4 regions of the Streptomyces sp. NPDC058773 genome follow, and region 4 is predicted to be linked to each of the others. Evidence: riboswitches for the same ligand, from Rfam matches in the RefSeq annotation. Region 4 holds a riboswitch; each other region holds the start of a gene.
The links. Region 4 has a riboswitch for cobalamin ahead of metE (5-methyltetrahydropteroyltriglutamate--homocysteine S-methyltransferase). Riboswitches for the same ligand answer to the same signal wherever they lie in the genome.
Positions count from the first base shown of each region.

Region 1: it holds a riboswitch for cobalamin, as region 4 does, so the genes downstream of both, ACFW5B_RS29435 (cobalamin biosynthesis protein) here and metE (5-methyltetrahydropteroyltriglutamate--homocysteine S-methyltransferase) in region 4, are expected to answer to the same signal.
Region 2: it holds a riboswitch for cobalamin, as region 4 does, so the genes downstream of both, ACFW5B_RS28670 (HoxN/HupN/NixA family nickel/cobalt transporter) here and metE (5-methyltetrahydropteroyltriglutamate--homocysteine S-methyltransferase) in region 4, are expected to answer to the same signal.
Region 3: it holds a riboswitch for cobalamin, as region 4 does, so the genes downstream of both, ACFW5B_RS29875 (prenyltransferase/squalene oxidase repeat-containing protein) here and metE (5-methyltetrahydropteroyltriglutamate--homocysteine S-methyltransferase) in region 4, are expected to answer to the same signal.

Region 1 covers NZ_JBHYPE010000047.1:32,018-39,483, reverse strand. Annotated here, with positions in the region: gene ACFW5B_RS29445 (putative cobaltochelatase) at 1-753, opposite strand, end outside; gene ACFW5B_RS29440 (cobyric acid synthase) at 809-2,428, opposite strand; gene ACFW5B_RS29435 (cobalamin biosynthesis protein) at 2,425-3,435, opposite strand; cobalamin riboswitch at 3,589-3,740, opposite strand; gene ACFW5B_RS29430 (hypothetical protein) at 3,944-4,381, shown strand; gene ACFW5B_RS29425 (caspase family protein) at 4,387-7,008, shown strand; gene ACFW5B_RS29420 (extracellular solute-binding protein) at 7,005-7,466, shown strand, end outside.
Region 2 covers NZ_JBHYPE010000044.1:18,904-26,369, reverse strand. Annotated here, with positions in the region: gene ACFW5B_RS28675 (VOC family protein) at 83-583, shown strand; gene ACFW5B_RS28670 (HoxN/HupN/NixA family nickel/cobalt transporter) at 654-1,808, opposite strand; cobalamin riboswitch at 1,839-2,052, opposite strand; gene ACFW5B_RS28665 (alpha/beta fold hydrolase) at 2,120-2,968, opposite strand; gene ACFW5B_RS28660 (MarR family winged helix-turn-helix transcriptional regulator) at 2,965-3,723, opposite strand; gene ACFW5B_RS28655 (hypothetical protein) at 3,852-4,265, shown strand; gene ACFW5B_RS28650 (nucleoside/nucleotide kinase family protein) at 4,228-4,896, opposite strand; gene ACFW5B_RS28645 (methyltransferase) at 4,951-6,165, opposite strand; gene ACFW5B_RS28640 (GNAT family N-acetyltransferase) at 6,362-6,946, opposite strand; gene ACFW5B_RS28635 (DedA family protein) at 7,170-7,466, opposite strand, start outside.
Region 3 covers NZ_JBHYPE010000049.1:32,999-40,464, reverse strand. Annotated here, with positions in the region: gene ACFW5B_RS29885 (CbiQ family ECF transporter T component) at 1-610, opposite strand, end outside; gene ACFW5B_RS29880 (SCO2322 family protein) at 607-1,305, opposite strand; gene ACFW5B_RS29875 (prenyltransferase/squalene oxidase repeat-containing protein) at 1,305-2,627, opposite strand; cobalamin riboswitch at 2,797-2,957, opposite strand; gene ACFW5B_RS29870 (MBL fold metallo-hydrolase) at 3,194-4,276, opposite strand; gene ACFW5B_RS29865 (aldehyde dehydrogenase) at 4,585-6,036, shown strand; gene ACFW5B_RS29860 (ferredoxin) at 6,036-6,269, shown strand; gene ACFW5B_RS29855 (TetR family transcriptional regulator) at 6,473-7,105, opposite strand; gene ACFW5B_RS29850 (glycosyltransferase family 4 protein) at 7,345-7,466, shown strand, end outside.
Region 4 covers NZ_JBHYPE010000011.1:98,170-105,635, reverse strand. Annotated here, with positions in the region: gene ACFW5B_RS12750 (amidase) at 1-1,176, opposite strand, end outside; gene ACFW5B_RS12745 (TetR/AcrR family transcriptional regulator) at 1,333-1,977, shown strand; gene ACFW5B_RS12740 (hypothetical protein) at 2,027-2,461, shown strand; gene ACFW5B_RS12735 (class I SAM-dependent methyltransferase) at 2,523-3,197, opposite strand; cobalamin riboswitch at 3,908-4,136, shown strand; gene metE (5-methyltetrahydropteroyltriglutamate--homocysteine S-methyltransferase) at 4,299-6,617, shown strand; gene ACFW5B_RS12725 (DMT family transporter) at 6,839-7,466, shown strand, end outside.

The sequences.
Region 1 (7,466 bases), on a different contig from region 4:
GGCCGCGGCGATCCGCGCGCGCAGCGCGTCCTCCTCGGCCGCCCACTCCGCCGCGAAACCCGCCGGATCGGCGTCGTAGGCCAGCCGCCGCCGGACCACCGAAACCCGCTCGTCGGGCTCGCGGGAGGCAGCCACCTCGACCGTGAGCCCGAAGCGGTCCAGCAACTGCGGCCGCAGCTCGCCCTCTTCGGGGTTCATCGTCCCGACGAGCAGGAAGCGGGCCGCGTGCCGTACGGAGACGCCCTCGCGCTCCACGTACGAGGCACCCATGGCGGCCGCGTCCAGCAGCAGGTCCACGAGGTGGTCATGGAGCAGATTGACCTCGTCGACGTACAGGATGCCGCGGTGCGCGTCCGCCAGCAGGCCCGGCTCGAACGCCTTCACGCCCTCCGACAGCGCCCGCTCGATGTCCAGCGCGCCGACCAGCCGGTCCTCCGAGGCGCCGACGGGAAGTTCGACCATCCGCGTCGGGCGCTCCTCGACGCCGCCCGTCCCGTGCGGCCCGTCGGGACAGCCGGGGTCCGGCGCGGCCGGGGCGCAGGCGAAGCGGCAGCCGCTGATCACGTCCACGGCCGGCATCAGCGCCGACAGCGCCCGGACGGCGGTGCTCTTGGCGGTGCCCTTCTCGCCCCGGACCAGCACCCCGCCGACCGCGGGGCTCACCGCGTTCAGCAGCAGCGCGAGCCGCAGATCAGCCATCCCGACCACCGCGGTGAAGGGGTACTGCGGGGTCGTGTTGTGCGCGGTCGTCATGCTGTGTCGTCCTCCACGTCGCCGTCGAGCTCCGTATTCGTCCTGTGCGTACCCCTCATGGCGCCCCCGGAGGCACGAACGGCAGTCCCTCCGGCACCCCTTCCTCGATCAGCCGCAGCAGCGCGCCGGTATCCGCGTGCTCCTCGATCAGATCGCCCAGCCGGTCCAGCTGTTCCTCGCGCAGCACGCCGAAACGGGTGTCGGGGGCCGGGACGAACGCCCGCCCCGCGTCCGCCGCGACCCGCCGCAGGAAGGCCCGGCGGAAGCCGTCGCTCTCCAGGGACCCGTGCCAGTGCGTGCCCCATACGGAGCCGGCCCGGCAGCCGTCCAGGAACTCTTCCTCCCCGCCGGTCACTTCGGCGACACCGTGGTGGATCTCGTAGCCCTCCACCGGCTCGCCCAGCGCCTCGCCGGCCGGCCGCGCGAGCGTCTTCTCCGCCGCGAACCGCACCCGTACGGGCAGCAGCCCCAGCCCGTCGACCACGCCCGCCTTCGACTCGACCTCGTCCTCGATGCGCTCGCCCAGCATCTGGAAGCCGCCGCAGATGCCCAGCACCGGGCGCCCCTCGGCGGCCCGCCGGGCGATCGCGTCCGCCAGACCGCGCTCCCGCAGCCACGCCAGCGCCCGGACCGTGCCCCGGGTCCCCGGCAGCACCACCAGATCGGCGTCGGCCAGCTCCTCGGCGCGGTCCACGAACCGCACCACCACGCCCGGTTCGGCGGCCAGCGCGTCCACGTCCGTGAAGTTCGACATCAGCGGTACGGCACAGACCGCGACCCGCAGTACATCCGCGCCGTGCGGCGGCGCGACCACGCTCTCGCGCACCGCGCCGCGCAGCGACACCCTCCCCCAAGCTCTCGACTTCGTTCGAGCAGGGGGGACCCCCATCCCGTCCTCCTCGTCGATGCCGAGCCCGTGCGCGAAGGGCAGCACGCCCAGCGTCTGCCGCCCCGTGAGGCCGCGCAGCATCTCCAGGCCCGGCTCCAGCAGCGTCACATCGCCGCGGAACTTGTTGACCAGATACCCGGCGACCAGGGCCTGGTCCTCTTTGGACAGCAGTGCGGTGGTGCCGAAGAACGAGGCGAACACCCCGCCGCGGTCGATGTCACCGACCACGACCGCCGGGATACGGGCGGCCCGTGCGAGGCCCATGTTCACGATGTCGGTACGCCGCAGATTGATCTCGGCGGGACTGCCGGCGCCCTCGCAGATCACCGCGTCATGGGTACGCCGCAGCTCGGCCAGGCAGTCGGTCACCGTGCCGAGCAACTGCTCCCGCCCGCCCGCGTACGGCGTCTCCCCGGGGGACGACCCCCCGGACTCCCCGAAGTACCCCCGGGCACTCAGCTCCCCCACCGGCTTCCCCAGCAGCACCACCTGGCTGCTGCGGTCGCCGCCCGGCTTGAGCAGCACGGGGTTCATCAGCGCGGTCGGCTCCACCCGCGCCGCGGCCGCCTGCATCGCCTGGGCCCGTCCGATCTCCGCGCCCTCACGGGTGACGAACGAATTCAGCGACATGTTCTGTGCCTTGAAGGGCGCCACCCGGACGCCCTGCCGGACCAGCCAGCGGCAGATGCCCGCCGTCACCACGCTCTTGCCGGCGTCCGACGTCGTCCCGGCCACCAGCAGCCCGCCGCCGACGGCCCCGCCGGATGCCTTGCCCCGCCCGTTCACCGGTTCCTCCTCCCGCGCCGGGACCCCGGCACCCGTGCCCGTGTGGCCGCACCGGCCACCAGTCGCGCCGCCACCGTCGTCGCCAGCGCCAGCACACTCACCCGGCGGGAGAGCCGCACCGCGCGCTCGATGTCGTCCACCGCCACCGGCGGTGCCGCGCCGTTCAGCACCGGACGGTGCTCCACCCGCCCGCCGTACGCCAGTGTGCCGCCCAGCCGTACGCCCAGCGCACCCGCGAACGACGCCTCCACCGGGCCCGCGTTGGGGCTCGGATGGGCAGCTCCGTCCGCCCGCCAGGCCCGCAGCGCACCGCGCCGGTCGGGGCCCGCGAGCACGGTCAGCGCGGCGGTCAGCCGGGAGCCGGGCCAGCCGGCGAGGTCGTCGAGCCGGGCCGCGGCCCAGCCGAAGCGGCGGTAGCGCGGCGACTTGTGCCCCACCATCGCGTCCAGGGTGTTCACCGCGCGGAACGCCACCAAGCCGGGCACTCCGCCCAACGCGCCCCATACCAGGGCGCCGACCACCGCGTCGGAGGTGTTCTCGGCGACCGACTCCACCACCGCACGGGCCATCTGCGGCCCGTCCAGCGCCTGCGGATCGCGCCCGCACAGATGCGGCAGCCGCTCCCGAGCCACGTCCAGGTCACCCGCCGTCAGCGCCCCGCCGACGGCCCGCGCCTCCCGGCCGAGCGAGGTGCCGCCCAGCACGGCCCAGACCGTCGCCGCGGTCAGCGCGACCCCCGCACCACCACGGAGCGACAGCGGAGAAGCGGAAGCCGAACCCCGCACGGCACGCCGCAGCAGCGCGGCGCCGGCCGCGGCACCGCCCGCGCACAGCACGGTGTGCGCCGCCCCGAAGGCACGGTGGTCGCGCCACAGCCGGCGTTCGACGGCGCCCGCGGCCCGGCCGAACGCGGCCACCGGATGGCCGCGCCGGGGGTCTGCCGCGATCAGGTCACCGAGAAAGCCGAGGGCCGCGCCGCACGCATATCCCGCGTGTTCGCCGCGCACCGGATCAGACCGCAGCCAGGGCGAGTTCGTGACGTGCCGCCCGGCCTCGGAGGAGACCTGCGACAGCGGGCAGAGGGGATCTCGACGGGCAGCCGGGCATGACGGTATGTCCTCACTCAGGGTCCGCGCCCTGGCTCGACGTGACGGCGACACGAGTCTCCTGGCTCCCGGATCGGCGTGTCCTCCGGCCTTCCCGTCCCGCGTACGCCGTGATGACGTGCGCGTACTGGACCGTGGCCTCCGCTGGAGGAACGCTCCCCGGTGACAGTGGCGGGACCGCGCCGGATTCGCACCGGACTTCCTCAGCTGTCGCCGAATGGCCCCGGCAGTCCACCACGGCCCGCGAACGCCCGTCAACTCACCCTTGACCTGCAGCGCAGCCCCGCTGCAGGCGCTGTGGTGCACGCCACAGCGTGGCAGAGAGGTCACGGACGGTTGCCCGCGGACCTGATCCCGCGTCACTATCTGGTGCACGGCGGCGACGGGGCCGCCGGAAGGGGGCCGGGGGATGCCGCAGCGCGCTGACCGTCATGAGATCCGTATCAGGATCTCGGGCACCAACAATCCTGACCAGGACGCCGAGGACCTCAAGGCGTGGCTGGAGCGCGAGCCCTGGCTGAACGGCCGGCCGCACGACTGGGAACTCCGGCCGGCGGTGGAGCGCGACGAGGGCCCCGGCGACATGGCCATCGGCGTCGACGACCTGATCCTGGTCGTGGTCGGCGCGGTCGCCGCCGAGATCTCCAAGAGCATGGGAATCGCGCTGCGCGAGTGGCTGCGCCGCCGCAAGGAGGAACGCGACACCGGCGAACGGCCCGCGGTGGCGGTCGCCGACGGGGACGGCGCCCTGCGCGCACTCGGCGACCAGGGGCCGGACGCCCCGGCCCCCGGACACCCCGATCCCGGCAGCCCGGCGAACGGGAGCGGCAGCACCGCCGGGGACTGAGCCGGATGTCCGAATACGACGCACGGGGCAAGGTCAACCGGGCGCTGCTGATCTGCGTCGACGACTACCGGCACCTGCGGCCGCTGCCCGCCGTACGGGACAACCCCCAGGAGCTGGAACGCGTCCTGCTCGCCCCCGGCACCGACCTGTTCACCAAGGGCGAGGTCGTCATCTGCCGCCCCCAGGAGCCGTGGGAGGTCGAACAGGCCCTGGACGCCGTCACCCAGGAGGCCCGCGGACTGCTGCTGGTGTACTTCAGCGGCCACGGCCGGGTGGGCCGGGACGGCGGCAACCTCCAGCTCATGGTCGGCGCGTCGGAACGGCGCCACAAGACCGTCTCCTGGCAGGACATGGTGCTGCCCTACTTGGACAACGCACGGGCCGACCGGATCGTGATCGTCCTGGAGTGCTGTTACGCCGGCAACGCCGGGGAGGCCTTCCACCTCTGCCGCACCCCGATGTCGCTGCTGATGGCCGCGCAGCCCAACCGCCGTATCTTCAGCGGCGAGGAGCCCACCGGCGGCACCCTCTTCACCCGCGCCCTGCGGCAGACCCTGGAACAGGGCGTCCCCGGCAAGCCGTTCGTCACCTTCGAGGACCTCGTCCGGGAGCTGCGGGGGCAACTGGCCGGTGAGCGCACCCCGATGGGCGACGTCTGGGAGCCCCGCTCGGCCAAGCAGAACACCGTCGACGACGTCATCCTGTCCTTCGCCACCCCCGGGGTCCGGCCGCCCACCCCGCTGCGGATCCGCCTGCGCCGCCGGCTCAACGCCTCGGTGCGGCACTGGTTCCGCATCCTGATGGTGCTGGCGACCGTTCTCGTCCCGGCCGGCGCGGGTGTCGCCCTGCTCTGCCTCCCGCACGGCACCGAGGCCTGCCCGCCCGCCCTCGAACTGCGGCTGCTCACCGCCCCCGAGGCCGAACCCGCGCTGCGCCGGGCGGCCTTCGACTACGAGATGTCCGACGCCAACACCCGCCCCCTCGACGGCGAGGGCGACCTCCCCGACGGCTGCCGGCGTGCCCAGATCACCGTCTACTCAGCCGCCCGGGACCAGGTCGACCAGGGCTTCGCGGCCGCCGCCCGCTGGCAGGGCGCGGCCCACGGCACCGGGAAGGGCGAAGCGGGCGACAAGGGCACCGACCCCCTCTACCGGACCGGACCGCAGCCCGACATCTGGATCCCCGAATCCACCGCCGACTACGACGAGGCCCGCCGCGGTATGCCCGCCAAGGACTCCCCGGCGACCCTGCACTACGGCGCCCCGGTCGCCTACACCCCCCTGGTCGTCGGCATCCCGGCGGGCCGGCGCCCGGACGACGTCGAACCGGCCGGAGCCTCCTGGCGGCAACTGCTCACCGCCACCGACCGCGACCACCACGACCTGCGGCTGCTGCGGCCGAGCCCGGTGCTCTCCGGCACCGGACTGCTGCACACCCTCGGTCTCTACCTCGCCCACGACGGCGCGGACCCCGCGTCGTCCGGTGTGCCCGACCCCGCTCGCGCCCGGCAGGCGGAGGAGCGGCTGTCCGCCCCGGGCAGCCAGTTCGCGGGCAGCACCGAACTGCTGTGTTCGCTGCGCCCCGACGCGGACGGCGCCGGCTCCGTCGACCGTACGAGGTCCGCGCCCCTGGTCTCGGAGAAGTCCCTCGCCGACTACAACCTGGGCCGCGCCGTCGGCAGTTGCCCGGCCCTGGACGCCCCGCTCCCGCTCCGCGACCGCTACATCGCCTACTACCCCCGCAACGTCCCCGCCCTCGACCACCCCCTGATCCGGGTCGGCTGGCGCGGCACCACGGACGCCACCCCGCGGAAGGCCGCGGTGGCCCGCTTCGCGACCTGGCTGCGCGCCCCGGACGGCGGCGGGCGCACGCTCACCGCCCAGGGCTACCGCGGGGTGTCGGACAGCGGCCCGGGAACCGGCTCACCGCTGCTGGACAGCCGCGCGGAGGCCACCCCGGCCGCCCCGGCCGTCCCCTTCCGCGCGGACCCGGACCAGGTGTCCCAGGTGCTGGACGGCTACGACAAGGCACAGAAAACCAGCCAGGTGCTGATCCTCCTCGACACCTCCACCTCCATGGCGGACGGCGGCCGGCTCCCGACCGCCCTGCGCGCGGCCGGCCGCGCCCTGGAGATGGTCGGCCCCCGCCACACCTACGGCCTGTGGGCCTTCCCGGACCGCGCGCACCCGACCGACCCCGACGCGGTGCGGGAACTCGTCCCGCTCGGCAGCGCGTCACCGGCCCCCGGCCGGGCCGCCCTGGACCGGATCGCGGGCGGCGAACTGGTCGAGCACGGCGCCGCGATGGAGGAGGCGCTGACCCGCGCGCTCCGCAGGATGAAGAAGTCACCCGCCGCCAACAAGGCCATCGTGCTGATCCTCGACCAGGACGACGGCACGGGCGGGCGCGCGGCGGGCGTGGAACGCACCCTCGGCGCCCTCGTCGAGGAGCAGCCCGGGGTGCCCGTCCTGGCGCTGGTGCTGGGCGAGACCGGCTGCGACACCTTCGCCCTCCAGCGGCTGGCCGACGCCTCCCACGGGCAGTGCGTGTCCGGCGGACCGCAGGCCGTCGACACCCTGGCCGGGCGGATCGCCTCCATCGGCACGGCTGCCAAGGGGGACCGATGACCCGCCCACCACGCGCCGCCGCCCTGGCCGCCCTGACCCTGGCGCTGGCCACGAGCGGCTGCACGGCGGACGGCCAACTCGTCCCGGAGAAGGGCGCGATCGTGCTCGCCACCGGCAGCGACCTCAGCAGCTCCGGCGTCCGGCAGGAGCTGATCCACGCCTGGGAGCGGCGCACCGGCCGCACCGTCCGGATCGTCAAGCTCCCGGACACCGCCGACGGCCAGCGCAGCCAGCTGCTGGCGGCCGGCCAGTCCGGCAACGGCGGCTACGACGTGCTCAACCTCGATGTCGCCTGGACCGCGGAGTTCGCCGAGGCGGGCGTGATCCGCCCCTGGGCCACGAGCCTGGACGGCGACTTCCTGGACAGCGTGGCCAAGACCGTGCAGTACGACGGCAAGGTGTGGGGCGTGCCCTTCAACACCGACGCCGGGCTGCTCTACTACCGCAAGGACATCCTC
Region 2 (7,466 bases), on a different contig from region 4:
GGGGTGTGCGGGATACAGCAGATAAAGGGGAGGCGGCGGCGCCGTGGCGGTGTCGTGGCCGGGAGATCGGAGAGCAGGTCCCATGTCAGTACGACGTCTGAACCACGCGGTGCTCAATGTCCGCGATGTGGCGCGGTCGGTGGCGTTCTACACCGAGGCCCTCGGGCTGACGGTGGATGTCGAGATTCCGGGACGGGCCGCGTTCCTCAGTGCTCCCGGCTCGCTCAACGATCATGACCTGGGGCTGTTCGCGGTGGCGCCGGACGCGCCGGGGCCGGGCGCCGGGCGGGTCGGGCTGTACCACCTGGCCTGGGAGGTCGGCACACTCGGCGAACTCGTCGCGGCCCGTACCCGGCTGATCGAGCGGGGCGCCCTGGTGGGGGCCAGTGATCATCTCGTGGCCAAGTCGCTGTACGCCAAGGACCCGGACGGCAACGAGTTCGAGGTGATGTGGCGGGTGCCGCGGGAGGACTGGCCGGGCCCGGACCTGCCGGACCGGCTGCTGCCCCTCGATCTGGCGGCGGCGCTGGAGCGCTGGGGGCCGGACCGGGAGACGGGGGCGGCGGCCGGCTCGGCCACGTGAGGGTGCCGCGCCGTCGGTCACCGAGGCTGCGAGCCGGCTCGGCCACCTGCCGGGCCGGCCGGAGGGCCCCTCAGGAACCCGGCGCGGACTGCTCCGCCGGCTCCGTTCGCCCGGACCGCTCCGCTCGGTCGGCCCGTTCCGCCCAGCGCTTCTCCACGCCGGCCAGTCGCCAGTAAGCCAGCGCCGCGGCCCACACCACCACGAACAGGCCGACGATGATGAAGCCGACGTTGTCGAGGTCGAGTCCCGAAATCCAGCCGGTCAGCGCGTCGTTGAGGCCGAGCTTGTCGTGCAGCACGGTCACCAGCTCGATCGTGCCGATGAAGAAGGCGACGGCGATCGACAGGCCGGTGATGGTGAGGTTGTAGTAGACCTTGCGCACCGGGTTGGCGAACGCCCACTGGTAGGCGAAGTTCATGAAGGTGCCGTCGAGGGTGTCGAACAGGCTCATTCCGGCGGCGAACAGCAGCGGCAGGCACAGGATCGCGTACCAGGGCAGGCCCGCCGCGGCGCCGCTGCCCGCCATCACCATCAGCGTCACCTCCGTCGCGGTGTCGAAGCCGAGCCCGAAGAGGAAGCCGAGCGGGAACATCTGGCCGGGGCGGGAGATGGAGCGGGTGAACCGGCCCAGGAAGCGGTTCATGAAGCCGCGCGAATCGAGGCGCTGTTCCAGCTCGGCCTCGTCGTACCGGCCGTCGCGCATCCCGCGGAAGACCCGCCAGATACCGGCCAGCGCAAGGAGGTTGAGGGCGGCGATGAGGTAGAGGAACGTGCCGGAGACGGTGGTGCCGACGGTGCCCAGGATCTGGTGCGTACGGGACTCGTCGTTCAGCAGCGTGCCGGCGAGCTGGGCGCCGCCGGCCACCAGGGCCGCCATCACCACGACCACGCTGGAGTGCCCGAGGGCGAACCAGAAGCCGACCGAGACCGGCCGCTTGCCGTCGGCCATCAGCTTGCGGGTGGTGTTGTCGATCGCGGCGATGTGGTCGGCGTCGAAGGCGTGCCGCATACCGAGGGTGTACGCGGTGACGCCGAGGCCGACGCCGAAGACCTGGCTTCCGACGGAGTAGTGGTACGGGACCACGAGCAGGAAGAGCACGCCGAAGGCGACGACATGCAGCCCGGCTATGACGGCCATCAGGCCCGCGGTACGGACGGTGTCCTGCCGGCGCCAGCGGAACGCGGCGGGGGCAGGGGTGTTCGGGGTATCGGTGGACAGGGCCATCCGGCGGTCACGCTCCAGCACCTCGTGGATCAGTTCGTGAGATGCCGTGGCCGGTCTCCTGGCTTACGGGTGCCCGCGTCCGCCCCGCCTTCCCGGCCGCGGGCTGCGGTCAGTGGCGCCGCAGACGCGTCAGGCGTCTGCGGAAGGGGTGGAAACTCCCCGATCACAGTGGCGAGGGCCGCTCCGGGCTGGGACCGCAAAGTCCGTCACCGGCTTCCCGAGCACCACGGCCCGGCCACTCTAACCGCCGCTCCGGAGGCGCGGGCGGTCTGGGGGTTTTCGCCCCCGGAGGGGGAGCGCCGCGCTATGGGTCAGTAGTCCAGGGATGAGAGGAAGGCGTGCAGTTCGTGATCGAAGAGCGGGGTGTTCTCCAGGTTGACCATATGGGCCGCACCCGGGATTCGGACTCTTCGGGCGCCCGGGACGGCCAGGGCTATCGCATGGGCGTTGGCGGAGATGTCTCCGCTGTCGAGGTCGCCGTCGAGCACCACCGTCGGCACCCGGATCTCGCCGAGGCGGTCGGCGGCGCCGACTTCGAGGGGCATACCGGCTCCCATGCCGTCCGCATGGACCTCCACATTGGCCGCGGCCGAGGCGCGCATCCGTTCACGGAATCCCGGGTGCACGGCGGACGGCTCCCGGTGCGGCCCGTCCACCCACATCCGCAGGAAGTGCTCGACATACCGCTCCGCGCCGTCCGGTGCGCCGATCGCCGCCACCTGCTCCTTGATGTGCGCCAGCACGAAGGGGTCGGTGAAGGCCCGGCCGCTGATCCCCGGTGAGGCGAGCGCGAGGGCCGTCACCCGGTCGGGGTGGGCGAGGGCGGTGTCGAGCGCGACCCGCGCGCCGTGGGAGAGGCCGACGAGGACGGCGCCGGGGACCTCAAGCGCGTCCAGCAGGGCGCACAGGTCGTCGTGGTTGGCGTAGTCCCCGGTCACGGTGGAGGAGAGGCCGTGGCCGCGGGAGTCGTAACGGATCGCGCGCAGGCCGGAGTTGACCAGCCAGGTGAACTGCTCGTCCCACATGTGCTGGTCGAGCATGCCACCGTGCAGCAGCACCACCGCTGGGCCCGAGCCGGCCGTCTCGTAGAACAGCTCGCCGTCGTCGACCGGCACGATGCCGTTGTCGATCTCGGACCAGGCGGTGATTCTCTGCGTCATTCTCCTGACCGTCCTTTGTGCGTGAGAGGGGCCGAGGCGGGTCTGCGGCCGTGACCGTCAGGTTTGCCGTTGCCGTTATTGCGATTACTGCGGTTGCCGTTGGTGCCGTCGCTGTCCTCAGTGCGACGACCGTTACGAGTATCCCGACTGTCGCGACTGCCCTGACTGTCGGGTTCCTCCCGTGGAACGCGCGAGTCGTTCGCCAGGTGCCGGAATTCCTCGCCGAGTCGGTCGAGGACGTGCAGCGCGGTGCGGACGTCGTCGGCGGGCAGGTCCGCCAGTCGTTGCCGCAGCTCCGTCGCCTCGAACTGCTGGATGCCGCGTATCGCCGCCGTGCCCTCGGCGGTGAGCCGGATCAGGGACGAGCGGCGGTGGGCGGGGTTGGGAGCCGTGACGACCAGGCCCAGTTCCGCGGCGTGGTTGACCCGGCGCTGCACCGGCTGGCGGTCGAGACCCATGGTGCGTGCCAACTGCGGGACGGTGCGCGGGCCTTCGGTGTGCAGGGCGTCCAGCAGTGCGTGTTCGCCGGCGGTGAGGCCGGTGTCCGCCAGTTCGCGTTCCACCGCGCGTACGACCGTGCGGTGCAGTGGCCACAGGCGTCGGATGACGTCGTACAGCAGGTCTTCGGTGGTCGTTGCTTCCCCGGTGCCGGTATCCGTCGCCGCATCGCTCCCGGCGTTCGTCTCGGTGCTCGTCCCGCTGGTCGCCTCGGCACGCCGCGAGGTGCCCGGGAGATCCTCCTCGATGACACTCATGATGTCATGATGACACCGCTGATGTCGTTTGGGAAGGGGTCTGCCGCGGAATGGAGTTGAGGGGGCGGAGGAGGCAGAGGGGTGGCGTGAGGCTTGTGTGGCGCGTCGACGAGGAAGGCGGAGAGCGGATGAAGGTCGGACTGTTGCGTACGGTCGGGGTCGCCACGGCGGTTTACGGGGCGGCGGTGGCCGCGGTGCCCGATCTGCTGGCGCGGCCCTCGGGTCTGGTCGATGAGCAGGGCCGGACCGGGCGGGCGACGCGCACCTCGCTCCGCCCGCTGGCCTGGCGGGATGCGGTGAGCGGGCTGGCGCTGGCGCTGGCACCGGAAGGACCGGCGCTGCGCACCGCCGCATATGTGCGGATCGCGGCCGACTTCGGGGACGCCGTCCTGCTGGGTGCGACGCTGCCCGGCCGCGACCGGAAGCTGGCGGCGGTGGCGGTGTCCGTGGGGTGGGGCGCGCTGTCGGTGGCCGGGCTGCTCGCCGGTGGGCGGCGGCCGGAGGTTATGTGCCCGCCGGCGGCGGGGCCTCTTCGGCGGTGAAGGTGATGACGAGGTCGGCGCGGTCGCGAGTGGCCGCCACGACACGGGCGTTGGCCTCGTCGGAGGCGTGCACGAAGCGTTCGGCGTCGGCCCGTGGACGCCCGAAGTGCTCATGGCGGTCGATCAGCCGCCGGACCCGCTCCGGGCCGTCCAGGTCCACGTACCAGACCTCGTCGAGCAGCGCGCGGACCCGCGCCCAGGGGGCGGAGTCGAGGAGCAGGTAATTGCCCTCGGTCACGATGAGCGGGATATGGGGCGCCACGGGGATGCTGCCGGCCACCGGCTCCTCGATACGGCGGTCGAACGCCGGGGCGTAGACGGTGCCGTCCGTCGCCGCGTCCGGCTCCGGCGCGCGCAGCCGTGCCAGCAGCGCCGCGTATCCGGCCGGATCGAAGGTGTCCGGCGCGCCCTTGCGGTCCGTACGGCCGAGGCGGCGCAACTCCGCCTCGGCGAGATGGAAGCCGTCCATCGGGACGAGCGCCGCCTGCCCGGTCAGCTCCGCCACCACATGGGCGGCGAGCGTGGACTTACCGGCACCGGGCGGGCCGGTGATACCGAGCAGCCGGCGCCGGCCGGGAGTGGCCGAACCGGCCAGCCGCCGGGCGCGGGAGTAGAGATGTCGGGGATCCATGGTGCGTCCATCGTGCCCGATCGGCGACGGACCGGGGCGGCCAACCGGTGGCGCTCAACAGGGGCCGGGCGCGGGCCGGTCCGCGGGGCCCAGGCGCCACAGGGACGTGACCTCGGCCATCCGGGCCACATGGAGCGGGTCGGAGGTGTCGCGGGCGCGCGGGTGGCGCGGGGCGATGTCCAGCCGGTCCAGGACCGTGAGACCGGCCTCGGCGAAGGCGTCGGCGAGCTCGGTGTGCGGGCGCAGGCCAAGGTGTGCCGCGAAGTCGGAGAGGATCAGCCAGCCCTCGCCGTCCGGGGTCAGATGGTCCGCGAGGCCGCTCAGGAAGCCGTACAGCATGCGGCTGCCCGGGTCGTAGACCGCGCGCTCCACGGGGGAGGTCGGTTTCGCGGGCACCCATGGGGGATTGCAGACGACCAGCGGGGCGCGGCCGGCCGGGAACAGATCGGCCTCGATGACCTCCACCTGCCCGGCGACGCCCAGGCGTTGGGTGTTCTCGCGGGCACAGGCCAGCGCCCGCGGGTCCTGGTCGGTGGCCACGATCCGGCGTACCCCGCGCCGGGCGAGCACGGTGGCCAGGACGCCGGTACCGGTGCCGATGTCGAACGCCAGCTCCTGGGTGGGCAGCGGCGCCTCGGCCACCAGGTCGACGTATTCGCCGCGGGCCGGGGAGAAGACGCCGTAGTGCGGATGGATGCGGTCGCCGCCGAGCGCCGGGATCTCGACGCCCTTCCTGCGCCACTCATTGGCGCCGATCAAGGCGAGGAGTTCGCGGAGCGAGACGAGGGTGAGGGCCGGTTCCGGGCTCTCCGTGGCGCCGGGCGCCGGAGCCGCGTCCGCGGCCTCGGCACGGGCGGGCTCGGCGGGGCCGTACGCCCGGACGCAGGCCTCGCGGACGTCGGGGGCACGGTGCAGCGGGACGGTGTAGGCCGCGTCCAGGGGGACCAGCAGCATGCCCAGGATGCGGGCACGGTGATTCTGCGCGGCCCGGTGCACATGGAACGCCTGGGTGACGTCGGCGGGCGGTGTCTTGCGGGGGCGGCGGTCGATACGGCGGGCCATCGCCGTCAGCAGCTGACGGGCGTTGTGGAAGTCGCCGCGCCACAACAGCGCGGTGCCCTCGCAGGCGAGCTTGTAGGCCTCGTCGGCCCTGGTCCGGTCGTCCGCGACGACGATGCGGCGCGGTGGCGGGGTGCCGTTCTCGGAGCGCCAACGGGCGGAGCGGGGCTGGTCGGCCTCGGTCCATTCGACGACCGGCGGGTGGTTCACCGCAGTGTGCCTCGTGTGTGTGGTGGGAGCCCTCCCAGGGTGCCGCCCATGAGGCGGCGCCGGTCCGGCGCCGGGGGAGCGGTGCTGCGCTCGCAGGAGACGGTGGGCGGGGTGGTGTGACCGTTGACTTTACTCCGTATTGGGGCCGCTCCCGGCCCGCGCACCGGACCGGGGGCGGGCGGCGCCGGGCCCGAGGTCAGCCGATGCCGAAGGCCGGGGCGTAGCGCACCGTGCCGCGCGGGGGCGCGGAACCGTCCAGGGACAGCGCCATGAAGGCCTCGTCCGGCCAGGGCTGCGGCGGCAGAATGCCGAACCGGGCCGTGGCCGGGACGAAGCCGAAGCGCGGGTAATACGGCGGATGGCCGAGCACGATCACGGTCCGCTCGCCGGCCGCCCGCGCCGCCTCCAGGAGTGCCCGGATCACGGCACCGCCCGCGCCGCACTTCTGGTAGGCGGGCAGTACCGCGCACGGGGCGAGCGCCACGGCGGGGACCTCGTCGACATGACAACGGGTCAGCAGCGCATAAGCGGCCGGGGTGCCGTCCGGGGCGTCGGCCACATAGGACAGGGCCGGCAGCCAGGCCGACGGGTCGCGGCGCAGCGCGTCGACGAGATCGGCCTCCTCGGCCGTCGCGAAGGCGGCGAGGTTGATCCGGCGGACGGCCGCGGTGTCCGCGGCGGTCTCGGGGCGCGGGTGCCAGGCGCCGGCGGGCACGGCCGGGTCCCCGGTGGCGCCGTCGTCGGTCCCGTACGGGTCGTGGGATGCGGGAATGCCACTCATATCGGTCATCGTCGCACCGGGCTCCGGCGTCCGGCCAAGGGATTTCCGCGCCTCCGGGAGCAACAGGCCGTCGACAACAGGCCGTCGTCACGAGGTGGTCGCCCACTGGCCGTCGCCGGCGGACCGTGACCAAGAGGCCGTCCCCGAGCGGCGGTCGCCAGCAGGCCGCCGCGGCACCCGGCATGCGGCGGGCACCCGTCGGCGGTCGCCCGTGACCGGCCGGTCAGTGTGCTGTGCGGCGCTCCGGGCGGCGTATCAGGAAGGCGGCGGCCGATCCGGCGGCAAACAGGGCGACGACCGAGACGGCCGTGCTCATCCAGGAGGTGCCGAGCCACTGTCCGCCGAAGTAGCCGAGGCTCACGCTGTAGGTCGCCCAGGCGACCCCGGCCAGTGCGGACCAGGGGAGGAACTCGCGGACCGTGCGGTGCGCGACCCCCGCGCCCAGGCTGACCACGGAACGCCCGGCCGGGGCGAAGCGGGCCAGGACGACGATGCCGCCGCCGCCCCGCGTCAGCGCCGT
Region 3 (7,466 bases), on a different contig from region 4:
GCACGGGCAGTCCGACCTGGAGGAGCGCCTTGACCCCGCGGTCGGGACGCCCGCGCAGCCGGCGGGCGGCGCGCAGCCGCTGGACGTCGGCGACCAGATTCGGTGCGAAGGTCATCGCGACGACGACCGCGACGCCCGCTTCGTACAGCGCGCCGGGCAGGGACTTCAGCAGCCGGGCGGGATTGGCCAGCGCGTTGGCGGCGCCGACACAGATGAGGAGGGTGGCCAGTTTCAGCCCGTCGTACAGGGCGAAGACCATGCCCTCCGCGGTGACCCGGCCGCCGATCCGGACGCCCTTCGCCCAGTCCGGCAGCGGCACTTCGGGCAGGGTGACGAGGGTGTGCGTACCGGGGACCGGCGAGCCGAGGAAGAAGGCGAAGACCAGCCGGACGGCGATCACGACCAGCCCGAGCTTGACGAACGCGCCGTACGAGCGGGCCCACGGCGCATCCGTGCGACGGGCCGCGACCACATAACCGGCCACCCCCACCAGCAGCCCCAGCAACAGCGGGTCGGTGGTGCGGGAGGCCGCGGTGGCCAGGCCCAGCGCCCACACCCACCAGGCGCCGGCGTGCAGCGCGGTGGTACGGGTCGCCTGCGGGGCGCTCATCCGCGTCGGCGGCGTGCCTGCCACACCGCTGCCGCACCCAGCACGACGACGGCCGCGACCCCACCGAGCAGCCCGGCGGACGGCCCGCCGTCACCGCTCCCGCCGCCCCCGTCCTTCGCACCGTCACGGTCCCCCGCCGCCCCCGCGGAGGACGCAGCCGAAGTCCCGGACCTCTTCGCCCCGTCCCGCGATCCGCTCACGGCCTCCGCGCATCCCGCCTTCGGGTAGCCGGCGATGGCGCACAGCAGGGCGTTGGCGTCATAGCGCAGCCGCCGGGCGACCGCGGCCAGCGCCTCGCCCGCCGAGGCGTCCTCCGGCACCCGCGCACACTCCGTCCTGGCCTTCGGCGGCCGTTCGCCGCCGGGCGCGTCCGCCGTGGTGCCGAAGTCCAGGACGATGCCGATCCGCTTGCGGCCGTCCTCGGCCGGGGTGTTCCGGCAGATCGCGTCGAAGTCGGCGGCCGCGCGCGGCTTTCCGGCCGCGGCGGAGTCGGCGCCGACGGTGAAGCGGAAGCCCTGGACCGCTCCGTCGGCCGGCCGCAGCGTGGCCGGCCCTTCGGTGGCATACGTCCAGGAACTGCCCTTGCCGTCCCAGAACGACCAGTAGCGGTACTCCTGCGCCTGCGCGGGCCCGGCGGCCAGGCCGGTGACCGTACCGGCCAGCAGCACGGCCGCGGCGATCCTGGTGCGCCGCATCAGAGCCGGCTCTTCTTACGGCCGCTCAGCAGGAACCCGATGCCGGCGCCGAGGGCGAGACCGACACCGATGACCCACCACATGCCCATCCCGCCGCCGTCCGAAGCGTCGTCCCCGGAGTCCTTCGCGGGTGCGGCGCCCGGCTTGGGGCCGGTGGCGTTGAGCGCGGCCACCAGGTCGGTGCCGCCGAAGGAGCGCGGGTCGGTGCCGGTGGCGTGCGCGGCCAGCACCAGCTGCGCGTACGCGGCGGGGCCGCTCTGCTTCGCCCAGTCCGCCGCGTTCTTCTCCAGCCACTTCAGCGGCTTCGCGGCGGCGGCACCGTGCCCGCCGGCCGCCAGCGCCACCACGGCGTCGGCGGTGTTGCCGACATCGGGCTGCTTCTCGGCGCCCGGCATCGCGGACAGCAGATGCTGCCCATTCTTGTCGAGCTGCGCGACGAGGTAGGCGGCACCGCCCTCCGCGGCCTGCCCCGGATCGCCCTTGCCCGCCTCATCGACCTTCTCTGCCTGCTTGTCCCCGCCGTCCTTGCAGTTCAGCGCCTTGACCGGGGTGTTGGCCCGCGGGCCGGCGGGCGCGACGACAAAGCCCTTGCCGAGCGCTCCGGTGGCGGCGGCCGCGGTGGCGTCGGCGTTCGGGGCGGCGCCCTTGAGCTGGAAGGTGAACGCGCCGCGCTCGCCCTCCTTCTCGTCGCAGCCCAGCTGGAAGGTGAGCAGCCCGTCGTAGGGGGTCTTGCCGCCCTTCTTCGACGTCACCGACTGCGGCTTCTCACCCGCCGCCGCGAGCGCGCCGATGACCACGGACGTGGAGTTGGCGTCGCTCGCCGAACCGGGCATCGAGCTCCAGCCGCCGTCGTCGTTCTGCACCGACTTCAGCCAGTCCACGGCCTTCTTCACGGCCTCGCCGTGCCCGCCGAGCGCGGCCAGCGCCTGCACCGCGGCGGCCGTCTGATTGGTGTCCCGCATGGTCTTGGCGTCACAGGCCTTGCCGGGGTCGGCGCGGAAGGCGGTGAACGCGCCGTCGGCGCACTGCTGCCCGGCCAGCCAGCGCACGGCGGACGCCGCGGGCCGCAGCCCCACCGAGTCCTGCGCCAGCAGCGCGAGCGACTGCCGCCAGACCCCGTCGTACTTCGGGTCCGTGGTGCCGTAGAGGCCGTCCGGCAGCTTCTTCGCGGACGCGGACGGGGACTCGGCGGCGTACGCGGCGGGGGCAGCGGCCGCGCCCAGCACCACCGCGGCGGCCAGCGCCGTGGCGGCGCGGCGCGCCAGGAAGGCGACGGGGTGCGTCAGGGGGGCCTGGTGAGCCATGGAAGCCATGGGGGCCATCGGGTCGGTGCCTCTCGGGTCGGGTCGCGGCGATGTACGCAGCCGCGCTCGGCCGGCCACCCGCGCGCCGATCCCAGGGATCATGGACGCGGTGGCACCGGGCTCAGCTCCGTATACCTCGACGGTGCCGCGCACCGGCCGTCCCTGTGGCGGACGTTTCCGGTGGCGGGAGCCTTGGTTGTGCCCCTTCGGGTGCTCCGGCTCGTACGGCCGCCCCCGCCGGGCCGGCCGGCGCCTGCGGAGGGTCCGTTCTCACGGTTGCGGGTCAGCGCCGGATTTCCACCGGCTTTCCCCGATCGGGTACGGATGAAATTGTCCCGCACACCTTAACCGGCACCCGTAGGGCGCTCGCTCGCACGTACGAGCCGGCGGAATCAGCCGCGAGCCGGGCGGATACGAACCGGGCGTGCGAACCGCCCCTCCCACCGAACCGCCCCTCCCACCGAACCGCCCCTCCCACCGAACCGCCCCTCCCACCGAACCGCCCCTCCCACCGAACCGCCCCCGCCCGCCGCACCGGAACCGCCCACCACCGAACCGGCCCGCCCGCCGGATAGCCCCCGCCCTCACACCGCGCGATACCGCACCGGATCGGACCCCGGCACCCACTCCGCCCGCCCCAGCTTCACCAGCCGCCGCAGATGGGCCTCCGCCTCCGATACGGCGATGTTGCGGGAGCCGTAAGGAATCTGCTCCCAGGGCCGGTTCCACTCCATGGCCACGGCCAGCTCCCATACGGTCCGCGGTTCCCGGAGCAGGTCCCGCAGCCGGGCCAGCCGCTCCTCGTGGTGGGCGAGCAGCGCCCGCACCCGCCCGCCGGCGTCGGTGAAGGCGTGCTGGTGCGCGGGCAGCACCTCGGCGGGCGCGAGCCGGCCGACGCGTTCGAGGGAGTCGAGGTAGTCACCGAGCGGATCGGCGTCCTCGCCCGGGCTCCCCATGCCGTGCGGGCCGGGCGGCCCATCGTCACCGTCCGGAGCCTCGTACAGGCCGATGTGCGGGGTGATGCCGGGCAGCAGATGATCGCCGGAGAACAGCCGGCCGAAGCCGGGGGTGCGCGCCGAGGGATGCTCCTCCTCCAGGTGGAGGCACACATGCCCGGGGGTGTGGCCGGGCGTCCAGATGGCGCGCACCCGGCGCCCCGGCAGGCCGAGGAGTTCACCGGGGTCGATCCCGCGGTCCGGCAGCGCGGCCCGCCGGCCGGGCAGCTTCCGGCCGCCCCCGGTGGCGCGTGCGGTCCGCAGGGGTGCCAGATGCTCGTCCGGTGCGCCCGCCGCCGTGAGCTTGGCGAGCAGGTAGTCGAGCCACTGGCCCGGTTCGGCGGCGCGGGTGCGGCGGACCACCGCGGTGTCGGCGGCATGCATCGCGATCCAGGCGCCGGAGGCCTCCCGGACCTTGGCGGACAGGCCGTGGTGGTCCGGATGGTGGTGGGTGATCAGGACGCCGTGGAGGTCGGTGAGGGCGAATCCGCAGGCGGTGACGCCGGCGACGAGGGTGTCCCAGGAGTCCGGGTCGTCCCAGCCGGTGTCGATGAGCACCGGCCCCCGGTCGGTCTCCAGGAGGTGGACGAGGGTGTGACCGAGCGGGTTGTCCGGGATGGGGACGGCGATGCTCCACACCCCGCCCTTGTGGTCGGTCACCTGTGTGGTCATCCCGGTCCCCTTTCGGTGTGCCATACACCCGGTACCCGGCCTCACTATAACTAGAACTGGTTTCAAAGTGTCCTGAAGTGCCCTGCCCGCGCGGTGGAGTCGGGATTCGGTCGGCGCCGTGGACTCCTCCAACTAGAACTGGTATCAGTTCCTGATGCGGTGCGGGGGACCCACCCCGCCGCATCAGCACCCGATGGTCTGCCGGCACACGCGTCCCCCGTACGTCGGCAACGTCCCACGCACGTCAGCAACCACCGGAACCGGCAGGGATCGCCGGACAGGCGGCCAACCCGCAGGAGGCGGCAGCGATGAGCGACCTCGTCGAGCACGGAAAGCTCTACATAGGCGGTGAGTGGGCCGACCCGGCCGGCCGGGACACGATCGAGGTCGTCTCGCCGCACACCGAAGAGGTCATCGGCCGGGTACCGCACGCCTCGCGGGCCGATGTCGACCGTGCGGTGACCGCGGCCCGTACGTCCTTCGCGTCCGGGGTGTGGGCGAACGCCCCGCTGGCGGACCGGATCGCGGTGGTGGCCCGCATCAAGGACGCCTTCGCGGCCCGCAGTGAGGAGATCGCCAAGGTCATCAGCGCGGAGAACGGCACCCCGTTCACCTCCGGCGTCATGGTGCAGTCGCTGGCCGCGATGCTGGTGTGGGACGCGGCGCTCACGGTGGCCCGTGACTTCCCGTTCGAGGAGCGCCGCAGCGGGGTGCTCGGGCAGCTGCTGGTGCGCCGGGAGCCGGCCGGTGTGGTCGCGGCCGTGGTGCCGTGGAACGTCCCGCAGTTCACCGCCGCCGCCAAGCTCGCGCCGGCGCTGCTGGCCGGCTGCTCGGTGGTGCTGAAGGTGTCGCCGGAGACGCCGCTCGATGCGTACCTCCTCGCGGAGATCGCCACCGAGGCCGGGCTGCCGGACGGCGTGCTGTCGATCCTGCCCGCGGACCGCGAGGTGAGCGAATACCTGGTCGGGCACCCGGGCGTGGACAAGGTGTCGTTCACCGGCTCTGTGGCGGCCGGCAAGCGGGTCATGGAGGTCGCGGCCCGCAACCTCAGCCGGGTCACGCTGGAGCTCGGCGGCAAGTCGGCCGCGGTGATCCTGCCGGACGCGGATCTGGACGCGGCGGTGGCCGGGATCGTGCCGTTCGCCTGGATGATCAACGGCCAGGCCTGTGTGGCCCAGACGCGGATTCTCGCCCCGCGCGGCCACTATGACGAGATCGCCGAACGGTTCACCGCGGCGGCCTCGGCGCTCACCGTCGGCGACCCGCTCGATCCGGCCACCGAGGTCGGCCCGCTGGTCGCCCGTCGCCAGCAGCAGCGCTCACTCGACTACATCGCGCTCGGTCAGCGGGAGGGCGCCAAGGTGCTGACCGGCGGCGGCCGCCCGAAGGGGCAGACCACCGGCTGGTACGTCGAGCCGACGCTCTTCGGCGAGGTGTCCAACGGCATGCGGATCGCCCGCGAGGAGATCTTCGGCCCGGTCATCTGCCTGCTGCCGTACGACGACGAGGCGGAGGCGGTGCGGATCGCCAACGACTCCGACTACGGGCTCTCCGGCTCGGTGTGGACGGCCGATGTCGACCACGGCATCGAGATCGCCCGGCAGGTGCGCACCGGTACGTACTCGGTGAACACCTTCAGCATCGACATGCTCGGTCCGTTCGGCGGCTACAAGAACTCCGGTATCGGGCGGGAATTCGGGCCCGAGGGCTTCGGCGAATACCTGGAGCACAAGATGATCCATCTGCCGGCGGGTGCCTGATGGGGGACCGCTGGGAGGTGGTGGTGGACCGGAACGTCTGCATCGGGTCGGGGATGTGCGCGGCCGCGGCCCCGGACGGCTTCCGGCTGGACTCGGCCCGGCAGTCGCACCCGGTGGCACCGGAGACGGACGCCGCCGAGAACGTGCTGGCGGCGGCCGAGGGGTGCCCCGTGGAGGCGATCACCCTCACCGTGGCCGACAGCGGCGAGGCGGTCTTCCCTCCGGAGGAGTGAGGGGCGGGCCCGGGGTGCGGGGCGAAAGCCCCGGGGCGGGGCCCGTAGGGGGTGTGGGGCGGTGTCCCGTAGGGGGCCGGTGGGCCCCTTGCGGGCCAACTACCCGCAGCGGCGGCGGAGTTAACGTCCGCTTCCGGGGCGGGGCCCACGCTCACCGGCGGGGGGGCGGAGTCAGCGCCCGCGGACCGTGAGGGACCGGCGAGTCAGCGCCCCCGCTCCGGCGATGTGACCTCGATCAGCCGGCACACCGTCTCGATGTCTATCTTCACCTGGGCGATCGAGGCCCGGCCCGACAGCCAGGTGATCAGGGCCGAGTGCCAGGTGTGCTCGATGACCCGGACCGCGGAGAGCTGTTCGGGGGTGGGCGGGGCGTCCAGCCCCATCGCGTCCAGGATGATCGCCGTCGTCAGCCGGGACACGGTGTCCACCTCCGGGCTCACCGACCGGTCCGCGAAGGTCAGCGCGCGCACCATCGCGTCCGCCAGATGCGGTTCGCGCTGCAGCGCGCGGAAGGCCCGCATCAGGGTCTGGGCGACCCGCGCGCCCGGGTCCTGTTCCGACGGCGGGCGTTTGCGCAGCGTCTCGTGCATGTGCTGGAGCTGGTCCTGCATGGTGGCGACCAGCAGATGCACCTTGGAGGGGAAGTAGCGGTAGAGGGTGCCGAGGGCGACGCCCGAGGACTCGGCGACCTCGCGCATCTGCACGGCGTCGAAGCCGCCACGGGACGCCAGCTTGGCGCTGGTGTGCAGGATGCGGCGGCGCCTGGCCTCCTGACGCTCGGTCAGGGGAGGACTCGCGGGAAGGGTCGGTCTGGCCGCCTTGGATTCCGTAGTCATATTTCCCATTCCGTGGCATTCCGTCCGCGATGCGGCGAGTGCCGGTGGTGTGCTCGGCACAGCATGGCAGGGGGGCGGGTGGTGGCGCGAATCACCTGGTGCGGCTCTTTTCGCCTCGTTCTCGGCCGGTAGATTCGAAGCTCGCTGAACTGATCAGTAGCCAATCAGTTCTGAAACTTGTTCTAGATTACCGCCAGCGGTTACGCTCCGGCGAAAGTCCAGTGAGAAGGGGGCCGAGCGTGACCGCAGAGGCCGTCCAGGCAGCCGCGCCTCGCCCCGCAGAGGCCTCCCCGGCCTCCGCCCCGACGAACGGCGAGCGTCCCCTGCGGATCGCGATGCTCACGTATAAGGGGAACCCGTT
Region 4 (7,466 bases):
CGGCAGTTCGGGGAGTGTGGGGGTGAGCAGCACGTCGTAGCGGGTGAAGTGAGCCCCGATGCTGCGGGCGACGGTGTTGCGTACGCCGAGCGCGCTGACGAAGTCGGCGCCGGTGACCCGGCGGCCCCAGGCGTAGCTGGCGAGCATCTCGGTCTGGACGGTGGACGGGTCTATCGGCCGGCCGGAGGCGGCGGCCAGGGCGTCGGCCCAGGGGACCAGGTTGGCCGTCCAGAGCCGGGCATTGGCCAGCACGAACTGCTCCCAGCTCACCCCCAGGTCGAGCGTGGCCTCCTGCACGTGGTGGCCGAGCGAGGCGAGGAGTTCCGCGGCGCGGGACAGGGCGTCGAGCACCGGGCCCTCGGTGTGGCGTCGGCCGCCGCCCTGGGCGATGACGCCGACGCGCAGGCTGCCCGGGTCGCGGGTGATCTCCTCGGCGTAGGGGCGGCAAGGCGGTGCGGCGAAGTACGGGTCACCACTCTCCGGGCCCTGTATCCGGTCGAGCAGCGCCGCACTGTCGCGCACCGTACGGCTGACGCCGCCCTGCACGGCCAGGCCGTTGAAGATCTCGTCGGCGTCGGGCCCCATGGACACCCGCCCCCGGGTGGGCTTCAGCCCGAACAGACCGGTGCCGGCGGCCGGGATACGGATCGAGCCCGCCGCGTCCGTGCCGTGCGCGATCGGCACGACGCCGGCCGCGACCGCGGCCGCTGAACCGCCACTGGAGCCGCCCGGCGAGCGGTCGAGGTCCCAGGGGTTGCGGGTCGGCCCGTACAGCACGGCCTCGGTGGTGATGCCGTAGGCGAACTCCGGGGTCGTGGTGCGGCCGATGGTCGCCAGCCCGCTCTCCCGGAAGCGCCGCATCAGGTGCGAGTCCGCCGGTGCGACAGTGCCCTCGGCGAGCCTGCTGCCCAGCTCCACCCGCTTGCCGGCCACGGTCACGCCCAGGTCCTTGACCAGAAAGGGCACCCCGGCCAACGACGCCGAGCCGGCGGGCGTCTCCCCCGCCCCCTCCCCACGCTCCGCGGGCCAGGTCTCCACGACCGCGTTGATCAGCGGATTGACGGCGTCGACCGCCTCCAGCGCGGCCGTCTCCAGCTCGGCGCCGGTCACCTCACCACGGGCGACCAGCTCGGCCAGCCCCACGGCGTCATGGGTCACGTACTCCGACAACTTCATGAGAACTCCTCTGCCTTGCGGCACATGCCATGCGTCAGCGGCATGCGGTACCGGACGGTCTCATGCGATACCGATCGGTATCGCACAGGACTGTCCGGTACCGTAGCGTGAGAGCGGCGCAGCCGAAAGACGGGGAGCCAGGCGGGAGGGTCGGGCATGGCGGACACGGTGCGGCCGGGCCGCGCGGAGCGGGTGGCCAAACTGCCGCCCCGCGAGCGCATCCTCGATGCGGCCGAGGAGTTGTTCCACTCCGAGGGGATCAGGGGCGTCGGCGTCCAGGCCGTCGCGGAGAAGGCGGGGACCACCAAAGCCGCGCTGTACCGGCACTTCGGCACCAAGGACGAACTGGTGGCGCAGTGGCTGCGCATCGTCGCGGCCGACTACAGCTCGGCGTTCGACACGATCGAGGAACGGTGGCCGGACGATCCCCGGGCGCAGATCAAGGGCGTGGCCGCATTCGTCGCCGACACCCTGTCGGCGCTCTCGCACCGCGGCTGCCCCTTCGTCAACTCCATTGCCGAACTGCCCGATCGCTCCCACCCCGCGCGTCAGGTGATCGAGGCACACAAGGCGCGGCAACTCCGCCGCCTCACCGCCATGTGCGCCGCCGCCGGCCTCACCGACCCCGAAGGGGCCGCGGCGGAACTCACCTTCGCCCTGGAGGGAGCCCAGGTCAGCGCGCAGAACGGCAGCGTGGCCCACATCGGCGAACGGCTCACCACCTTCGTCGAGTCGGTCCTGACCTGGCACGGGGCGAAGGATGCACCACGCCCCTCCGGATCTCGGCCGCGCCGAAGTTGAGCGGCGCCTTTCAATACCCTCGCCCGCCGCGGCACGTACGGTACCGGCGATGACCGACACACCGACCGCTGCACTCCCGCGCGCCGTACGGGGAGTGAGGGTGCACTCCCGGCAGACGATCGGGGCGTGCGCACCCACCTACGGACGCGTGGAGCTGGACTTCGAGCCGGTACCGGCGGGCGTCTCCTCGTCCGTCGAGTTCACGTGCACCGCTGAGCCCGAACCGTCACCGGAGTACGAACGGGCCCTCATCCAGGGCGTGTTGCGCGAGCTGGCCGCCGCGGGCTCCGGCGCGCCCGACCCCCACCCGGGTGCTCCGGTGCGCGCCCGGGTCCTCGTGCGCGCCATGTCCTGGCACTGGGTCGACAGCTGCGAGACGACCTTCACACGCCTCGGCGCCCTCGCGGTCCGGGAAGCCTTGAGCTGTGTGGCTGAGGACCGCGAACCGCGACTGGTGGACACCAGGGCCAGACTCACCTCCTGACCCCCTCGGCCGAGATGAGGAACGTACGCTCCTCAGGCCCCGGGCGAGGAACGCACGCTCCTCAAGCCCCCGACGCAAAAGGGCGCCGCCACACGAGCGTGTACCGCCAGAACAGCCGACGGCGCAGCCGCACACCGGGCAGGGCTTCTCGGGCCCCATCGGCGATCTCGGCGAAGGTCATATCCGCCGGGCGGGTCAGGGCCGTCATCGAGACCGGGCGGCAGGGCTCCCGGCGACCCCTGTTCTTGAGCAGGCCCGTGACGGCGTTCAGCGGGGCGGCGACGCCGCCGAGCAGATAGTCGGCGGCGGTTTGCGCTCGGCAGAGACCCAGGACAACCAGAGTTCCCCCAGGCGCCAGGTGCCGGCCGAAGACGCCGAGCGCCTCGGTGAAGGGCAGATGATGGAGGGTGGCGACGCAGGTGATGACGTCGTAGGAGCGTGCGGGGATGCCGGTCAGGGCGTCCGCGACCGTGAACGTCACCGGGGTCACCGGCGGGGTCAGCTGCTGCGCGCGGGAGACGATCACCGGGTCGGAGTCGATCGCCTGGACCTCATGGGCGCGGACGGCCAGGCGCCGGGCCAGATCGCCGCTGCCGCAGCCGACATCCAGGGCGCAGTCGTAGCGCTTGGGGAGTTGCCGCAGGATCCACCGGTGGTAGTGAGCGTTGTGGTCCCAGGGGTGGGCGGCATTGAACCGGTCGAGCGCGCGGATGACTCGCTGCGGTAAGGGCGTCATGCGCCCAGTCCACCAAACTTCACGCCTTCTGCGGGCTGCGCGCTCAACCTCACGCGCCCGGACGCACTCCGCAGGAGGCGGCAGCCTTCACCGCGGAACTCGGTGAGGGGGGCCAGCCGAACCCCGGTCGCCGGCCACGCCCACCTGGCCGAGGAACACAGCCACTGCCTTCCCCTTCTGCTGCGCCTGGTGGAGCCCCGATTCCTGCAACTCATGCAACGGGTGGTGCCGTTGGCCCTCGACCGCTACGGCCTCGACCAGGCTGTCGGGCATCCCCGCCTGCTGGAGCTGGGTGTGCATCGCGTCGTCGCTGATCTACTCGACGGTGATCTGTCGACCGGTGGCAGCGGTCAGGATGGCGCCGACCTGGCGCCAGGTCAGGTCGGCCGGCCCATGAACCGCTTGCACACAGCGTCCGGACCAGGTGGGCGACAGCAGACGGGGGGATCGCGCAGCAGGACACGCGGCCGGACCCCGGCGCGGAGCAGAGTGGCGACAACATGGCGGCCGACGTTTCCCGTGGGGGTGGTGACAGCGGTCTGCACGGCCTTCTTCCTCTCGTCGGTGACACGACTGCAGGTTAGGAACCAAAGGGGCCGGAGCCTGTCCTACTCTCCGGACACCTGCGGGCGTCGCTCTCGACCGGAAGCCCGTGTCCCATCTCACACCCCGTCACGCCCCCGAAGCCGCCCGACACCCACGTCGCGTTCTACGCTGGCCGGGTAACTGGTTCGCCCCGTCTGCCAGGCGGGTTGCGTCGTAAGAGGGAACCCGGTGGGAATCCGGGACTGCCCCGCAGCGGTGAGTGGGAACGACCGCCGTCATACGCACTGGATCCGGGTCGCGGATCTGGGAAGCGACGGTCAGTAGGTGTCCGCCGGAAGAGACCGGCAGGCGTGCTCACGAGTCCGAAGACCTGCCCGTTGCCCGTGCGCGCCCATGCGTGGACGGAGATCCCGGTGACCTCGAGGGCGGGTCGGCGTACATATCAGGTGGACACGTGCGTCGTGAGCGCGCCGTGGTTCCGCCCGGTCGTCATCCCTTCGCGCTTCTCGTTCCGTTCCCGGGACCTGCAGGAAACACTTCGCGAAGGAGAGTTCCGTGACAGCAAAGCCCGCAGCCGCGGCAGCCCTGGCCACCGTGTACGGCTATCCCCGCCAGGGGCAGAACCGGGAACTGAAGAAGGCCGTGGAGGGGTACTGGAAGGGCACGGTCAGTGCCGATGTCCTTGAGGGGACCGCCCGCGCGCTCCGTCGGTCGCACTGGCGGCAGTTGGCCGGCGCCGGTATCCAGGAGGTACCCACCGGGGACTTCTCGTACTACGACCATGTGCTGGACACCAGTGTCATGGTCGGGGCCGTGCCGCACCGGCACCGGGATGCGGTCGCGGCCGACGCCCTGGACGGCTATTTCGCGATGGCGCGGGGGACGCAGGACCTGGCGCCGCTGGAGATGACCAAGTGGTTCAACACCAACTACCACTACTTGGTACCGGAGTTGGGTCCCGATGTCGTCTTCGGTGCGCATTCCGGGAAGCAGGTGGCGGAGCTCAGGGAAGCGCTGGCGCTCGGTCTCGACGCGCGGCCGGTTCTGGTCGGGCCGGTCACCTATCTGCTGCTGGCGAAGCCCGCTCCGGGCGTGGCCGCGGACTTCGAGCCGCTGACGCTGCTCGACCGGTTGCTGCCGGTCTACGCCGAGGTCCTCGCGGATCTGCGGGCCGCCGGCGCCGAGTGGGTGCAGCTCGATGAGCCCGCTCTCGTCCAGGACCGCAGTCCGGCCGAGCTGAACGCCGCCGGGCGGGCCTATCGCGACCTGGCCGCTCTCACCGACCGCCCGAAGCTCCTGGTCGCCTCGTACTTCGACCGGCTCGGCGAGGCCCTGCCCGTTCTGGCCAAGGCTCCGGTGGACGGGCTGGCGCTGGACTTCACCGATGCCGCCGCGGCCAACCTCGACGCGCTGGCGGCCGTCGGCGGACTGCCGGGGAAGCGCCTGGTGGCGGGTGTGGTCGACGGCCGCAACATCTGGATCAACGATCTGGAGAAGTCGCTGGCCACCCTCGGCACCCTGCTCGGTCTCGCCGGCCGGGTCGATGTGGCCGCGTCCTGCTCGCTGCTGCACGTACCGCTGGACGCCGCCGTCGAGCGTGACATCGATCCGCAGATCCTCCGCTGGCTGGCCTTCGCCAAGCAGAAGACCACCGAGCTGGTGACGCTGGCACGGGGCCTGGCTCAGGGCACCGACACCATCGCCGCCGAACTCGCCGCGAACCGCGCCGATCTGGCCTCCCGGGCGAACTCCGGGCTCACCCACGACCCGGCCGTACGCGCACGGGCCGCCGCCGTCACCGACGCCGACGGCCGCCGCGCCCAGCCGTACGCCGACCGCGCGGCCGCCCAGCGGGCCCACCTCGGGCTGCCGCTGCTGCCGACGACGACCATCGGTTCCTTTCCGCAGACCGGCGAACTGCGGTCCGCGCGCGCCGATCTGCGGGCCGGGCGGACCGACACGGCCGGGTACGAGGAACGCATCGAGGCCGAGATCCGTGAGGTGCTCGCCTTCCAGGAGAAGGCCGGTCTGGATGTTTTGGTGCACGGCGAGCCCGAGCGCAACGACATGGTGCAGTACTTCGCCGAGCAGCTCACCGGCTACCTCGCCACCCGGCACGGCTGGGTGCAGTCCTACGGCACCCGTTATGTCCGCCCGCCGGTCCTGGCCGGTGACATCTCCCGGCCCGAGCCGATGACGGTCCGCTGGACCTCCTACGCCCAGGCGCGGACCACCCGCCCCGTCAAGGGCATGCTCACCGGACCGGTCACCATGCTCGCCTGGTCGTTCGTGCGCGACGACCAGCCGCTCGGGGACACCGCCCGCCAGGTGGCGCTGGCACTGCGCGAGGAGGTCAACGACCTGGAGGCGGCGGGGACTTCGGTCATCCAGGTCGATGAGCCCGCGCTGCGTGAGACGCTGCCGCTGCGGGCGGCCGACCATGGCGCGTATCTGGCCTGGGCCACCGAGGCGTTCCGGCTGACCACCAGCGGGGTGCGGGACCGTACCCAGATCCATACGCATATGTGCTACGCCGAGTTCGGTGACATCGTGCAGGCCATCGACGACCTGGACGCGGATGTCATCAGCCTGGAGGCCGCCCGCTCCCGTATGCAGGTGGCCCGGGAGCTGGCCGCACACGGCTATCCGCGCGAGGCCGGGCCCGGTGTCTACGACATCCACTCGCCGCGCGTCCCGAGCGCGGACGAGGCAGCCGCCTTGCTGCGCAAGGGACTTGAGGCGATTCCCGCCGCACGTCTGTGGGTCAATCCGGACTGCGGCCTGAAGACCCGCGGCTGGCCCGAGACGCGTGCCTCGCTGGAGCATCTGGTGGCCGCTGCGCGTACCGTCCGCGCGGAGCTGTCGGGCTCCTGATGCCGTCGGCGGCCGGGTGGGCGAGTGGCCGCGCGCCCACCCGGCCGTATCGGGCACACCCCCTCCTGACCAGCCTCCACTATTCGTTTGTCAGTGTGGTACCGGCTCTTGGAGGCTGACAGTTGACGTGTGCGCGGCGGGCGTGCGCGAAGAGCACCAGGGAGGGCACAAGAGTGAGCCGGCAGGTGGGAACTGGAGCGGCGGACGGCGATGCCGGGTCCGTGAGCAAACCGGATGGCCGCGCGCTCGCCGCGGCGTCCGTCACCGTCGTGCTGTGGGCGTCGTCGTTCATCGCCATCCGCAGCTCCGCCGACTACTTCGGGCCCGGTGCGCTCGCCCTGGGCAGACTGGTGGTGGCCTCCGTCGTGCTCGGTGTCCTGCTGTTGGTCCGGCGTGAGGGGCTCCCGCCCCGCGAGGCCCGGCTCGGCATCGTCACGTCGGGGGTGCTGTGGTTCGGCGCCTACATGGTCGCGCTCAACTGGGGTGAGCGGCATGTGGATGCCGGGACGGCTTCGCTGGTCGTCAATGTCGGGCCGATCCTGATGGCGCTGCTGGGCGGGTGGCTGCTGAAGGAGGGGTTCCCGCCCAAGCTGATGGCGGGCATGGCGGTGTCGTTCGCCGGGGCCGTGGTGGTCGGACTGTCGATGTCCGGCGGCGGCACCTCGTCGCTTCTCGGTGTGCTGCTGTGTCTGTTAGCGGCGCTGGCGTACGCGGTGGGGGTGGTGCTGCAGAAGCCGACGCTGCTGCATGCCACGCCGACGCAGGTGACGACGTTCGGCGCGCTCGCCGGAGCGGTGGCCTGTCTGCCGTTCGCCGGTGAGCTGGTGTCGCAGGTGAGCCGGGCCCCGC